Linked DNA regions of Limosilactobacillus reuteri. The protein of the gene in region 1 binds, or shares a complex with, the protein of each later gene. Links are inferred from orthologs where the notes say so. Each region holds a gene or a part of one and is shown in the gene's direction. Other genes may lie near its edges.

Evidence for each region.
Region 2: the proteins of fabF (region 1) and acpP are in contact, whole or in part, in a solved structure (PDB 6OKG), measured with the Escherichia coli proteins. The link is inferred for Limosilactobacillus reuteri from one-to-one orthologs.

Annotation. Positions count from the first base shown.
Region 1 is NZ_CP059275.1:1,716,960-1,724,920, forward strand. What follows is about bases 1,824-4,822. They hold fabF (beta-ketoacyl-ACP synthase II), read left to right. Parts: upstream 1,824-2,706; coding sequence 2,707-3,939; downstream 3,940-4,822. Other genes in these bases: accC (acetyl-CoA carboxylase biotin carboxylase subunit), read left to right, coding at 1,824-1,827; fabZ (3-hydroxyacyl-ACP dehydratase FabZ), read left to right, coding at 1,828-2,262; HHK02_RS10000 (acetyl-CoA carboxylase biotin carboxyl carrier protein), read left to right, coding at 2,263-2,706; fabG (3-oxoacyl-[acyl-carrier-protein] reductase), read left to right, coding at 3,940-4,674; HHK02_RS10015 (ACP S-malonyltransferase), read left to right, coding at 4,675-4,822. In the rest of the region: HHK02_RS09985 (hypothetical protein), read left to right, coding at 262-456; more of accC, read left to right, coding at 457-1,823; more of HHK02_RS10015, read left to right, coding at 4,823-5,625; HHK02_RS10020 (acyl carrier protein), read left to right, coding at 5,632-5,874; HHK02_RS10025 (beta-ketoacyl-ACP synthase III), read left to right, coding at 5,875-6,849; HHK02_RS10030 (MarR family winged helix-turn-helix transcriptional regulator), read left to right, coding at 6,850-7,296; 3-hydroxyacyl-ACP dehydratase FabZ, read left to right, coding at 7,297-7,743; tyrosine recombinase XerS, read left to right, coding at 7,818-7,961. UniProt on the Escherichia coli protein: Involved in the type II fatty acid elongation cycle. Catalyzes the elongation of a wide range of acyl-ACP by the addition of two carbons from malonyl-ACP to an acyl acceptor.
Region 2 is NZ_CP059275.1:716,396-724,356, forward strand. Bases 1,675-4,673 are described here. They hold acpP (acyl carrier protein), read left to right. Parts: upstream 1,675-3,046; coding sequence 3,047-3,301; downstream 3,302-4,673. Other genes in these bases: recG (ATP-dependent DNA helicase RecG), read left to right, coding at 1,675-2,014; plsX (phosphate acyltransferase PlsX), read left to right, coding at 2,015-3,046; rnc (ribonuclease III), read left to right, coding at 3,302-4,003; smc (chromosome segregation protein SMC), read left to right, coding at 4,004-4,673. Also shown: more of recG, read left to right, coding at 1-1,674; more of smc, read left to right, coding at 4,674-7,567; signal recognition particle-docking protein FtsY, read left to right, coding at 7,568-7,961. UniProt on the Escherichia coli protein: Carrier of the growing fatty acid chain in fatty acid biosynthesis.

The DNA of each region.
Region 1 (7,961 bases):
GTATTAACCGATCCAACAACTGGTGGAGTAACTGCTAGTTTCGCGATGGACGGAGATATTATTCTCGCTGAGCCCCATGCACTTGTTGGCTTTGCTGGCCGTCGCGTTATTGAGCAGACGATCCACCAGCAAATTCCTGTCGACCTCCAATCAGCTGAAAACATCCTGCATCATGGGTTTATTGATCGAATTGTAAAACGTCAAGATGAAAAAAAGCTGCTTGAATGGCTATTAAAAACAAGGAGCGTTGCTAATGAATGAGTGAAATTATATGATCAAAATAATACTTTAAGTGAACGGCACATCAAAGCAGATAAAAATGCTGATGAAAGGGTCCCAGATCAAATGTGGCTAAGGTGTCCACATTGTCATCAATTACTATTCACCAAGCAGTTAACACAATTTGCTGTTTGTCCTAACTGTAACTATGGATTACGAATACCTGCTCGTCATTGAATGTTTTCCAAAGTACTAGTGGCTAATCGTGGTGAAATTGCTGTCAGGATAATACGGTCATTACGGGAGCTAGGAATTAAGACAGTAGCTATCTATTCAACTGCAGACCGCGAAAGTCTTCATGTTCAACTAGCGGATGAAGCTGTATGCGTTGGAACTGCCCGGGCCCAAGATTCATATTTGAATGCGAAAAACATTTTAGAAGCTGCTCTTGGTACAGGTGCCCAGGCGATCCATCCTGGCTTTGGCTTTCTATCAGAAAATGCGGAATTTGCGACAATGTGTGAAGAATGCGGAATTACGTTCATCGGTCCCCAAGCCTCAGTGATTGACTTAATGGGAAATAAGGAGCATGCACGGGAGCAAATGAAAAAATCAGGGGTGCCTGTGATTCCTGGAAGCGATGACTATATTACCAATGTTAATGACGCTGTTGATGTTGCAAACAAGATTGGGTATCCAATTTTGTTAAAAGCAGCTGCTGGTGGTGGCGGTAAAGGGATCCGACGAATTAACGATCATAACCAGATGCGGCAAATATTTAGCGAGGCCCAAAACGAAGCCCGTCTTTCGTTTAATGATGACCGAATGTACCTTGAAAAGATTATGGAGAATGTTAAACACATTGAGGTTCAAGTATTTCGTGATAATTTTGGCAATGCCGTTTTCTTTCCTGAACGTGACTGCTCGATTCAACGAAATAAACAAAAATTGATTGAAGAAAGTCCTTGCGTCCTAGTAAATGAACAAGAGCGAAAAAAGCTAGGGCAAATCGCCATACGAGCCATTAATGCGATTAACTATCATAATACGGGGACAATAGAATTTCTAATGGACAAAAACCATCACTTTTACTTTATGGAAATGAACACTCGTATCCAGGTTGAACATACAGTGACGGAGATGGTAACTGGGATCGACTTAGTGAAGGCACAGGTTATTGTCGCTGCGAATGAACCACTTCCCTTTACCCAACAGGATATTCAGGTTAATGGACATGCAATTGAGTGTCGGATAAATGCTGAAAATCCTAAACAAAACTTTATGCCAGTGACTGGGACGATTAATTACTTGTATCTTCCAGTTGGTAATTTGGGGATGCGCATTGATACTGCTATTTATCCTGGCAGTAAGATCACTCCTTATTATGATTCAATGATCGCTAAGGTAATTGCCCTTGGTCAAGATCGCCAAGAAGCTATTGAAAAAATCAAACGACTTTTGAATGAAATGGTAATTACGGGCGTAACAACCAATCAAAATTTCCATTTAGCAATCCTAAATAATTCTAAATTTCTGGCAGGAACAGCTTCAACAACGTTTCTTGAAGACTCTTTCTTGTCGCAATGGAAGGAGGGGCTGACAGCGTGAATGACTAATAAAACTTTAGATATAACTGAAATTCAAAAAATCCTTCCTCATCGTTACCCAATGTTACTAATTGACCAAGTTGATGAATTAATCCCCGGTAAGAAGGCAATCGCACGGCGTAATGTCACGATCAATGAAGAGGTTTTTAATGGCCATTTCCCCAAAAATCCAGTTTTACCAGGAGCATTGATTGTTGAATCATTGGCGCAAACAGGTGCCGTCGCTCTCTTATCACAAGAAGAGTTCCAAGGAAAAACAGCCTATTTTGGTGGAATTCGATCAGCAGAATTTCGTAAAGTAGTTCGCCCTGGTGACACATTAAAGTTAGAAGTCAACCTAGAAAAAGTGCACAAAAACATTGGAATTGGTAAGGGAATCGCAACAGTCGATGGTAAAAAAGCCTGTACAGCCGAATTAACTTTTATGATTGGGTAGTTGGAATTTAAAGAAATTCAAACATTAATGCAAAATTTTGAAGATTCTGATATTCGTGAATTAGAAATAAATCAAGATTCCTTTCAGCTCTATTTAAGCAAAAATAAGCAAACTCACAAGCATGAAGATCTTATAACAACCGAAAAAACAGAGCAAATACCTTCAGTTAAGAAAAAGGCAAACGAACAGCCAACTCAAAATATAACTGCGCCCCTAGTCGGAACAGTCTATCTCCAACCAACCCCCGATGCAGATCCCTATGTTAAAAGTGGCGACCATGTAAAAAAGGGGGATGTTGTTTGTGTGATTGAAGCAATGAAAATGATGACAGAAATAAAAAGTCCTTTTAACGGAATCATTACTTCAATTTGTGTAAGCAATGAAGAATTAGTTGAAGTAGAACAACCACTTTTCTCAGTTCAGGAGGATAAAGATAATGACTAAATGAGAAGAGTTGTAATAACAGGAATGGGTGCTGTTACTCCTAATGGTAATGGTATTCAAGAATTTATAAGTAATAGTTTTGCCGGCAAAGTTGGAATTAAAGCGATCAAGAAATTTGATTCCAAACCGACAGGAATTACCGTCGCAGGTGAAATTGACGATTTTGACCCTAATGATGTCATCGGGAAAAAAGCCGCGCATCGAATGGATCTTTATTCTCAATATGCCTTACAAAGTGCTATTGAAGCAATGGAAATGGCAGAGATTAATGAAACAAATACTAAGCCAGTTGACATGGGTGTTATCTATGGATCTGGAATTGGTGGTTTGACAACTATTCAAGAGCAAATTATCAAAATGCATGATAAGGGTCCTAGACGGGTATCACCAATGTTTGTTCCAATGTCAATTGCTAACATGGCAGCCGGTAATATTTCCATTCACTTTAATGCGCAAAATATTTGTACATCAATTGTGACTGCTTGTGCCACTGGAACTAATGCAATTGGAGAAGCCTTTCGTCAAGTTAAAGAAGGACGCGCCAAAGTAATGATTGCCGGTGGATCAGAGGCTTCGGTGAATGAAATCGGGATTGCTGGTTTTGCGGCATTAACAGCATTATCACAAGCAACTGATCCGCTTAAAGCTTCTTTGCCATTTGATAAAGCACGCCAAGGATTTGTTTTGGGCGAAGGCGGTGCAACACTTGTTTTAGAGGATCTTGAGCATGCGCAAAAACGTGGTGCTAACATTCTTGGTGAGATTGTCGGTTATGGTGCTACCTCGGACGCTTACCATATTACATCCCCTGATCCAACTGGTGCAGGGGCGGCAAGAGCAATGGAACTGGCAATTAAAGAAGCTGGAATTAGTCCTAGCGAAATTTCCTATATTAATGCCCACGGAACCGCTACTCATGCTAATGATGAAGGCGAATCCAAAGCAATCAATCAGGTATTTGGTTCCGATAGTAATGTTCGCGTTAGTTCAACGAAGGGAATGACCGGCCATTTGCTTGGGGCTGCGGGCGCAATTGAGGCAGTCTTAACAGTAGCCGCTTTACAAAAGGGACAATTACCGTTGAATATAGGCTGTTTTAATCAAGATCCGAAGTGCTCAGTTAACCTTGTAACGTCAGAAAATAGGAACGCCTCAACCGCCCGTTACGCAATTAGTAATTCTTTTGGTTTTGGTGGGCATAATGCTGTTTTAGCCTTTAAGAAATGGGAGTGAATGGAACTGACAGATAAAGTCGTTTTTATAAGCGGAAGCACACGCGGGATTGGGGCGGCTACTGCATTAGAGTTTGCTAAGGCTGGTAGTCGGCTAATCCTCAATGGGCGGCAGGATAACTTACCAAAAACGTTTAAAGAAAAGCTAGATCTACTAGGGGCGGATTATCACTATCTTAAGGGCGATATTGCAAATGAAGAATCAGTTAGTGAATTAGCAGCAGCGGCTTGGCAAATATACGAGAAGATCGACATTCTTATCAATAACGCGGGAATCACGAATGATAAGTTAATGATGGGAATGAAAGCGAGCGATTTTGACCAGGTCATCAATGTTAATTTACGCGGAACATTTATGTTAACGCAACCTATTTTTAAGAAGATGCTCAAAAAAAGAGCCGGTTGCATTATCAACCTTGCTAGTATTGTGGGTCTCCATGGTAATACGGGACAAGCTAATTATGCAGCAAGCAAGGCAGGTATAATCGGCCTTACTAAATCTATTGCCCAGGAAGGAGCGCGCCGCGGAATTCGTTGCAATGCGATTGCTCCCGGAATGATTACTAGTGATATGACTGAAAAATTATCTGAGCGAGTAAAAGAACAAATTCTCAGTCGTATCCCCCTCAACCGCTTAGGGCAGTCAGAAGAAGTTGCTAAGACCGCAAAATTTTTAGCAGAAAATGATTATTTGACCGGTCAAACCATTGTAGTTGACGGTGGGATGACAATTTAGATGTACTACGGAATATTATTTAGCGGTCAAGGTGCACAGCGATCGGGAATGGGAGTCGAGCTTATGGCCGACTCCCTTTTTTCAAGGATTGTTAGTCAGGCAAGCGCTGTTTGTGAACTTGATTTGCTCAAAATTATGAAAAACGAGCATAAGGAGTTGAATAAAACAGCATATGTTCAACCAGCAATTGTAACAATTAGTTATGGAATCTACCGAATGTTAAAACGGGATTTACCTCAACTACCAATTAAGGGGATGATTGGCCTATCTTTAGGCGAGTACGCCGCTTTAATTGCTAGTAATGCACTTTCATTTGAAGAAGGAATTAAATTAGTTGCGGACCGTGCTCACTTTATGCAACAAGACGCGGATAGAGAAATAAGTACATTAGCAGCTGTCCTTGATCCTCAACTTCAAGAGATACAAGAACTAATCACCGCTCAACAAGAAAATAATCAGCGGGTTTATATTGCCAACTATAATTCACCACAACAAATCGTAGTGGGCGGGACATTAACCGACTTAAAGGCTACCCTTAAAAAGATTGAAGAGGATAATCTTGCTAAAAGAACGATCTTGCTCAAAGTTAATGGTGCATTCCATACTCCCTTCTTTAACGGTGCACGTCAACAGATGCATAACCGGTTACAAACAGTCGACTTCCATGAGCCACAGATTGAAGTTATTAGCAATACTACTAACAGCTTGTTTCATTGTGAGGATCTTCCAGGAATTCTTGAAAAACAATTAGCTGTTCCAACACACTTTGGAGCTAATGTTAAGGAATTAGTCAAGCACGCGAAAATTGACACAATATTGGAAATTGGTCCTGGAAAGACGTTATCTCGCTTCGCTCACCAAGTTGACCAGCACTTAAATACCCAACACATTGAAAATCTTGCTGATTATGAAAAATTTATAAAGGAGCAAAAAGATGGAACTGACAGATAAATGGATATGACTAAAGAGGAAATTTTTAATACTGTAAAAACTATTACTGTTGATGAATTAGATGTTGACGAAAATCGTGTAACAATGGATGCACGAATCAAAGATGATCTTGATGCTGATAGTCTTGATGTTTTTGAAATTATGAATGAGCTTGAAGATAAATTTGAGATTGAATTAGATGCCGATGAAGGAATCGAGACTATTAGTGACGTTGTTGATTTCGTAAAGAAACAGTTGGATGAAAAATAATTGCAAAATTTAAGAATTACTAGTACTGCGAGTTATCATCCACCCCTTAAAATTACTAACCAGCAATTATCAACTATTATGAATACTTCAGATGAGTGGATTAAGACGCGGACTGGAATTCATCAACGTTATATCAGCAACACTGAAAATACTTCAGATTTAGCTGTCAATGTTGGTACCCAGTTATTGACTAATGCCAATTTAAAGGCAACTGAACTTGATTTAATCATTATTGCAACGATGTCTCCTGATGCCTATACTCCTTCAACTGCTGCTATTGTTCAAGGAAGATTAGGTGCGAAAAATGCAATTGCGTTTGATATCTCAGCAGCTTGTACTGGTTTTATCTATGCCATTAATACAGCTGAATTAATGTTGAAAAGCTCTCATTGGAAAAATGCAATGGTAATTGGTGCAGAAGTATTATCAAAACTGATTGATTGGCAAGATCGAAGTACTGCCGTATTGTTCGGCGATGGGGCTGGCGGAGTGTTACTTCAAAAGACAACTACAACAACCCCTTTAATTCTCGGCCGTGATCTCCATACATTTGGTGACTTAGGAGATAAAATTATTGCCGGAAAAACAACGCCTAAAACTGGCTTCCCTAAACAACTAACATCCCTTTCACCATTTACGATGGCCGGCCGTGACGTATACCGCTTTGCCACTCATGAAGTACCACGATCAATCACTTCTGCCGTTCAACAAGCTAATTTGAAATTAGACGATATCGATTATTTTTTATTACATCAAGCAAATGAACGGATAATTACCCAAATTGCAAAGAGACTGGCGCAACCAATTACAAAGTTTCCAATGAATATTAGTGAATATGGGAATACAGCTGCCGCTAGTGAACCAATTTTATTGACTCAAGCTATTGCTCATAAATTGATTAAACCAGGTAACATTATTGCAATGAGTGGCTTTGGTGGCGGGTTAAGTACAGGAACAATAATTTTAAACTATTAAATGAGTAAAGATAATGATTACGAAAAAATTAATAAAGGATTAATCAAAGTTTATTCCGGAATTCTATGGATTGAAGAAAATGAATTGCGGAAAAGTACATTCAATGATTTAACAATTAAAGAGATGCATGCAATTGATGCAATTACGATGTATAACCATCAAACAATTTCTCAAGTAGCAGAAAAGCTTCATCTAACTCCAGGAACAATGACTTCAATGGCTGATCGTTTAATTCGAAAAGGATATGTGGAAAGAATTCGTGATAAAGATGATCGCCGCATTGTTCGGTTATGTTTAACCAAAAGAGGCCGGGTACTATATCGTGCGCACCGGGCCTTTCATAACATGATGGTTGAACGTTTTCTTAAAGGAATGAATGATGAAGAAATGAAGGTTGTTAAAAAAGCCTTGCAAAACTTAGAAGATTTTGTGGATGAGCATGCTTAGTTGGCAATAATGAATGCGCAGGAGATTATGGAATTAATTCCTAATCGATATCCGATTTGCTATATCGATTATGTAGATAAATTAGTTCCTGAAGAAAAGATTACCGCAACAAAAAATGTCACAATTAATGAATCATTTTTTCGCGGTCATTTTCCTAATAATCCTGTTATGCCTGGAGTTTTAATTATCGAAACATTGGCCCAAGCTGCTTCAATTTTGATATTAAAATCACCGCATTTTTATAAGAAAACAGCTTATCTTGGCGCAATTCATAAAGCAAGGTTTCGACAAATGGTCCGTCCTGGTGATGTATTAAAACTAAACGTTGTTATGAAAAAAGTTCGATCATCAATGGGGATTGTAGAAACACAAGCGCTTGTGAACGGCAAATTAGCTTGTAGTGCGGAGTTTGTCTTTATCGTTGCTGAACGAGAAGAAAAGATTTAGCGGGAAATAGCTCAGCTTGGTAGAGCACCTGGTTTGGGACCAGGGGGTCGCAGGTTCGAATCCTGTTTTCCCGAATGGAAGCAGATAAATATTTAAAGCTAATTCAAGAGGAGCTTCAGAACCTTCCTGATTATGTTAACGAGTATTATTTAGGGACCAACCATGCAGTCACAACAACCTATCAGTACTTAACTGAAATCCGTCGATTCTTTGATTGG
Region 2 (7,961 bases), 1.0 Mb from region 1 along the record:
CGCCAATTTAAAAGGAGTTGGTCCTAAGCGGGTAGCAGATCTAGCTACTCTGGGAATAGATACTATTGAAGATTTGTTGACGTATTATCCCACTCGCTATAACGATTTTACGCCTACAGACATTGAAAGCGCCAAGGATAAGCAGAAAATTACTCTTCAAGGAGTAGTGGTGTCAGAACCGCTCTTGGTCCGCTATGGTTATCGGCGCAACCGGCTTACCTTTCGAATGCAGGTAGGTAATGAAGTGGTGATCGCAACTTTTTTTAATCAGCCCTATATTAAAAAGCAAATCGAACTAAATCAGCAAGTAACTGTAATGGGGAAATGGGATGCATCTCGCCGTCAAGTAACAGGAAACAAGCTTCTTAAGGAAAAAGCTGATGATCGAAATGAGTTTGGTGCGGTCTATGCGGTGAATAAGCATATCCGGCAAAATGTCCTCCAAAGTTTTATTCGTCAAGCTTACGAGGAATATGCCAATATCATTCCAACGTATTTGCCAGAAACGATTCGTCAACGATACCGGTTAATGGATCGGCGACAAATGATTAGGGAAATTCACTTTCCACAAACTCAGGCAACTGCAAAAGCCGCCCGCCGAACAGCAGCTTACGAAGAGTTTTTCCTGTTTCAGTTACGACTGCAAGCAATTCGCCGTGCCCACCGTCAAGAAGATGGCGAGCGGATTTTATACCATAATGACGAGTTAAAAGAATTTATTGGCGGACTCCCATTTGAATTAACTGATGCCCAAAAACGGGTTGTTAATGAAATTTGCCGTGATATGCGTCAACCATACCAGATGAATCGATTGTTACAGGGAGATGTTGGTTCTGGAAAAACAATTGTTGCTGCTATTGCCATTTATGCAGCTATTACTGCCGGTTATCAAGCAGCTTTAATGGCGCCGACAGAAATTCTGGCAGGACAACATGCTGAGAAATTAGCGAAAATTTTTGAAGGAACCCATGTCCAGGTTGCTCTTCTGACTGGTTCATTGACTGCTAAGCAACATCGGGAACTATTGACGGCGATGAAGCGGGGGGATGTCAACCTCATTGTCGGAACCCATGCGCTAATTCAAGATGGAGTTGAGTATGCTAATCTTGGTCTGGTAATTACTGATGAACAGCACCGTTTTGGGGTCAACCAGCGTCAGCAACTTCGTGAAAAAGGCGAACATCCTGATGTATTAGCCATGACAGCGACCCCTATCCCACGGACACTAGCGATTACTAATTATGGTGAAATGGATGTTTCGATAATTGACCAATTACCGGCTGGGCGAAAACCAATTCAAACAAAGTGGCTACAGTCTAACCAACATGCCGCAGCAATCCATTTCTTACGTGACCAATTAAAGCAAGGAGCACAGGCGTATGTTGTGAGTCCTTTGATTGAGGAATCAGCGGCTTTAGATGTACAAAACGCGACTGATCTTTATAATCAGCTATCGGCCGATCTTGAGCCAGCTTATAAAGTGGGCTTACTCCATGGACGAATGGGGACGGAAGAAAAAGATGAAGCGATGCGCCAGTTTAAATCTGGTGAGCTTCAAGTTTTAGTTGCAACCACGGTTATTGAAGTTGGTGTTGATAATCCTAATGCAACGGTAATGGTTATATATGATGCTGATCGTTTTGGGCTTGCACAGCTTCACCAATTACGTGGTCGGGTTGGTCGAGGCAGTCGACAAAGTTATTGTCTCTTAATTGCCGATCCGAAAACTGATGAAGGAAAAGCCCGGATGAAAACGATGGTTGCTACCGATGATGGATTTAAGATAGCTGAACAAGACTTGAAACTACGGGGATCTGGAGATATTTTAGGAAAAAAGCAATCGGGGATGCCAGAATTTAAAGTGGGTGATCCGGTTGCTGATTTGAAAATGCTGCAAATTGCCCGTGCTGATGCTGGGAACCTATTAGGGATGCCCAATTGGGATCAGGTCGATGAAAATCAGCCACTTGTTTTATATTTAAAGCGTCATGAACTGGAGACGCACTTTGACTAAATGAAAATTGCTGTTGATGCAATGGGTGGAGATAATGCTCCCCAAGTAATCATTGAAGGGGTAGAAGAGGCCCGAGACCTTTACCCCGACCTAGAATTTGACCTTTATGGAAATCCAGACAAGGTTAAACCCTTAATAAAAAATAATGAGCGGCTTAATATTGTTGCTACCAGTGAAGAGATTTCAATGGGTGAAGAACCAGTCCGGGCGATTCGACGAAAAAAAGATTCGTCAATTGTTCGCGCGGCAACAGCAGTTAAAGAAGGAAAAGCTGATGCCTTCTTTTCTGCGGGAAACACTGGGGCAATTTTGGCGGCCGGCCTCTTCATTGTTGGCCGTATTAAAGGAATTGACCGTCCGGGACTCACTAGTATTTTGCCAATTGCCAAGCCGGGTGCTAGTCGACATAATTTTGTCTACCTCGATACTGGTGCAAATGCTGAAAGTAAAGAGAAAAATTTGGAACAATATGCTTACCTTGGTAAATTCTATGCCGAAAATGTATTGGGAGTTGCGAATCCTCGGATTGCGCTATTAAACAATGGGGCAGAAGAAGATAAGGGTGACAAATTACATAAAGAAGTATGGCAAATCCTCAATAGCAAAGACGATTTGAATTTTGTCGGCAATATTGAGTCTGGCGACCTCCTGTTTGGCAAGGCAGATGTTGTCGTAAGTGATGGGTGGACGGCAAATGCGGCCTTGAAAGCGACTGAAGGAACCGCTAAGATGATGATGACGTTAATTAAAGATGGAATCTTACATGGTGGTCTCCGTGCTAAGTTAGGTTATCTTATGCTAAAGCCCGTTTTCCATCAAATCGGGCAAAAAATGAGTGCTTCAACTTATGGTGGGGCAGTCTTATTAGGACTTAAGGCCCCCGTTGTTAAGACTCATGGATCTGCTGATGCTTTAGCAGTGAAAAATACAATTAGTCAAATCAGAACGATGATCAAAACGGGTGTGATTGAAAAAACAGTTGAGTTTTTTGATAACACCGAAAATCTAGACAATTCTAAGAAAAACGAATAGATGGCTGATAATAAGAAAACAGAAATCTTTAATAAGGTTTCAGAGATTGTTGCTGACCATTTTGATGTTGATCGGGCTAAGATTACTGATGATTTGAACTTAAAGACAGATTTGGATGCTGATTCAATTGACTTTGTTGAATTTGTTCTCGAATTAGAGGATACGTTTGGCGAAGAAATTAATGATGAAGATGCTGAAAAGTTAAGTACAATCGGTGAAGTTGTTGATTACATTGCAGAACATACTGCCAACTAAATGATCAAAGAATTACAAGACTACCTGGCCAAGGAATTTAATATTCATTTTGATAATCCTGCTTTATTAGCAGAAGCTTTTACTCAAGCTTCGTATGTAAATGAACATCCTAACCAAGGATTAAAATATTACGAACGGATTGAATTTCTTGGCGATGCTGTGTTGGAACTGATCGTTTCAGAATATATTTATAAACGTTTCCCTGAATTGCCACAGGGAAAACTTACTCGCTTAAGAGCGGCAATGGTATGTGAAGATAGTTTTTCTAAATTTGCCAAGGAATGTCATTTTGATCAATATATTCGCTTGGGTCATGGTGAGGAAATGGCCGGCGCAAGAGAACGGCCAGGCTTGCTATGTGATATTTTTGAATCATTTATTGGTGCCCTCTATTTAGATCAAGGCCGACCAGCAGTCGAAAAATTTGTCCAACGGGTTATCTTTCCTAAACTTGATATGGGCTGGTTTGATCATGCTGTTGATGCCAAGACCAGTCTTCAGGAATTTCTCCAACGTGACGGTGACATTGCCATTGAATATCATTTGGTGGAGGAAAGCGGAACAGAAAATGACCCTGAATTTAAAGTAAATGTTACTGCTAACGGTGACGTTATCGGTGAAGGAAAGGGCTCATCAAAGAAGCATGCTGAAATGCAAGCAGCACAACAGGCACTTGATAATATGAGAAATAAAAATAAATAGATGCAATTATTGTCTTTAACTTTGGACGGCTTTAAATCCTTTGCCCAAAAAACAACAATTAAATTTGAGCCCGGAATGACAGGGATTGTTGGTCCGAATGGTAGTGGAAAGAGTAATATTATCGAAGCTATTCAATGGGTAATGGGCGAACAGTCGGCTCATCATTTACGGGGAGATCGGATGGCTGATGTTATCTTTAATGGGTCATCAGATCGTAAACCTTTAAACCGGGCCCTAGTTTCGATTACGCTAGATAATAGCGATCATTACTTAGCTAGTGAATTTACTGAGCTTACCATTACTCGTAAAATATACCGCAATGGTGATAGTGAGTACTTAATCAATGACCAAAGCGTCCGCTTAAAGGACATTACAGACTTATTCATTGATTCTGGTTTAGGTCGAGAATCCTTTTCCATTATTTCCCAGGGACGGATTGAAGAAATTTTTAACGGTAAACCAATTGATCGGCGGGGAATCATTGAAACCGTTGCGGGAGTTGCCAAGTATAAGAAGAATAAAGAAACAGCTGAAAAGCGACTTACTACGACGATGGAAAACCTTAACCGGGTAAATGACATTATTAGTGAGTTAGAAAAGCAGATCGAACCTTTAGAAGAGCAAAGTGCAATTGCCCAAGATTACTTGGAACAAAAGAAACAATTTGATGTGCTTGATCGGACACAAACGGTTCGTCATTATGACGAGTACTATGAAAAGTTAACCAAATTAGGTGCCAAGCTCGATCAAGCAGAAGCGATGGTAAGGGACTATCAAGGACAAGCAGGCCGCGATCAGCAACAGCTTGATAATTTGAAGCAAAAGCGTCAACAACTAAACGCAACTAAAGATCGTCTCCAAGCGATTATCTTAAATCAGACGGAGGCAATTGCTAAGTATGAGAATCAGCAATCGGTTTCCAGTGTTCGTCGTGAACAACGTGAAAATGAGCAACGGCGGTTAACTACCCAACAGGCTGAACTCAATGCACGTTTAAAAGAGGTTAAGGCAAACCAACAGGCAAATGACGAGCAATTGGCTGAACAAAAAGCGTTGATTAATGGTCAGCAAGCTGAGTTTGAAACAGCCAGAAAGATGAGTAGCAGTGAGCGGATCGCGACCCTAAAACAGCAAGTGGAGGATTTACGTAACCAACAAGTTAGCTTGATGCAGGAAAGAACAACGATTCATAATCAGCAATCTTTCTTGTCACGTAATCATGAACAGGCGATGAGTCTTCAACGTCAGAATGTCGAGGAACTTGACGCTACTAAGAACCAGCTTGCAGAAATTAATCAAGAATATGACCGCTACCAACAAGAAGTAGCCATTACTAAGGGAAGCCTACAGACTGTCAGTGAAAAACTAAAAGCAGCTCAAGATCACCGTGAAAAACTTAATTACGGGTACCAAACAAAACAACGTGATTGGTATGCAGCATTAGGAGATGTACGGTCGCTTAAGTCGCGAATTAACGCTTATCAGTCAATGGCCGATGAATATAGCGGCTATTACCGGGGAGTTCAAGAAGTCCTTCGGCAACGGCAGCAATTTCCTGGATTGGCGGGAGCAGTCAGTGAATTATTTGATGTTCCTGCCAAGTACACGCAAGCGGTTGAAACAGTATTAGGAAGCCAGCTTCAGCAATTGGTTGTTGACCGGCAAGCTACTGCCAAAGCAATTATTAACTTCTTGATTAAGACTCGCGCTGGCCGGGTAACTATTTTGCCGCTTGATACGCTTAGCCACCGGCGACCATTAAACATTTGGCCACAACTAACTGGTCTCCCTGGCTTTTTGGGTCGAGCAACAGAACTTATTAAGTTTGATCAAAAGTTTCAGATTATTGCTGACCACTTACTAGGAACAACGGTTATTGCTGACAACCTTGATCATGCCACTGAGATTGCTCGTGCAGGTCGTCATATGGTACGGGTGGTAACTCTTGACGGTCAGTTGATCAATGCTAGTGGAGCGATGACTGGGGGAGCCACCCGTAGTCAACGAACAGGACTTTTAAGTCAAAAGCAAATGGCTAAGCAACTAGAAGAAGAGCTAAAAAAACAGGAACAGCTTGCAGCAAACTTAGAGCAAGAAATTACTAAACTACAACAAGCGCAAAAAGCGAACGAACAAGTAGTAGCTGATTATCAGCAACAAGTTCAGACTTTACAAGATAAGTTTCATGAGCAAGAAAGTAATTGCCAGTTGATCTCAAGTAAGCATGAGACGCTTACTAATCGGGTACAGATTTTAGAAACCCAAAATAAACAGCAAGACACTCAACATCAGGATTACGAATCACAAGTTCAACAAAATAATGAACAAGCTGATAAAGTAAACCAGAAATTGACGCAAGTTGTGGCAAAGATTAAGCAAATTCTTACCCAGATCGATGAATTACAGAATGATGCGTCGACTCAGGCACGACAATTAGCACAAATGCAACAAAAAATTGCAGTGGCCGAAGAACGACTTCAACAATATCAACGCCAAAGTCAAGAGTATAACCGGCAATGGCGAGAAGCTGAGGAGAGTTTAGAAAAGGTCACGGTTGCAATCGCTGAGTTAACGACTCAATCAGCTAGTCAATCAACAAGTGAAAAATCGACACAGACAGCCTTAAAAGATGCTAAAGAAGAGCAGGCAAAAGCTAAGGTGCAACTGGAAGATAATTCAGTTGCTCTTGAAGAACTTGAGCAAAAGCTGTCACAAGCCGAAGCACATTATAATCGTCTGCAAGAACTTCAGCGGGCAGCCCTTGATGATCGTAATAACTTAAATGAAGAGCGCGTGAAGTGTGAATCAATGGTTGAGCAAGCTCTTAATCGATTATCTGAGCAATATTCCATGACCATTGATGAAGCTCGTCAACAGATGAGTGACTTGGACGAAGAGATCTTAGCGACCCGGTTGAAGCTATTAAAGCGGGGATTGGATGATCTTGGTCAAGTTAATGTTGGAGCGATTGAAGAATATGAGCGTGTTCGTGAACGGTACGATTTCTTGAAGGGACAACAAGACGACTTGCTCGCCTCTCGAGCTCAGCTTAATCAGACGATGGGTGAGATGGATGCCCAAGTCAAGAAACGGTTTATTACAACCTTTAATCAGGTTTCACAAAAGTTTGATGAGACGTTCCAACAAATTTTCTCTGGTGGTCATGCTAAACTCGTCTTAACCGATCCCCATGACTTATTAACAACCGGAGTCGATATTATGGCCCAGCCACCGGGAAAGAAAAATCAACATCTTTCATTGTTATCCGGTGGGGAGCGAGCATTAACGGCGATTACCTTACTATTCGCTATTTTAAAAGTCCGCCCAGTTCCATTTGCAATTCTTGATGAACCAGAGGCAGCCTTGGATGAGGTCAATGTACAACGTTTTGCACACTACCTCAGCAAATTTGGTACTGAAGGTCCACAATTTATCGTCATTACCCACCGCAAGGGAACGATGATGGACGCTGATGTACTGTACGGGGTTACAATGCAAGAATCAGGAGTTTCAAAGATGGTATCAGTGGACGTTGTTGATACTTTACAAGAGAGTGACAATTAAATGGGATTATTTGATATTTTTCGCCGTCATAAGAAAAAAGAAGAGGAAAAAACGCCTGATAGTTCAAGCGCAGTTGTTCAATCTGAAACCGCGCATGAAGATGAAGCAGCAGATACGACGAGTGCGACACCAGCTTCTGCACCAATTCATCCGGAACCGGTAAATATTCCTCCTGCCGATAGCTATGAGGAAAAGATTAACCCGGATGGAACTCACGAAATACTTCATAACAGGGTTAAAGAAGAAAAAGAAGAGGATACTAGCGAGAAAAGTCACTCAGAAGAGGTAGCAGCCTCAAGTGTTTCTGAAGAAGAAGTACCGTCGTCTAGTACTCCGGAAGAAACTATTTCTGCAGAAGAACCGTCTTCTAATTCTGCTGAAACTGAAACAGCCG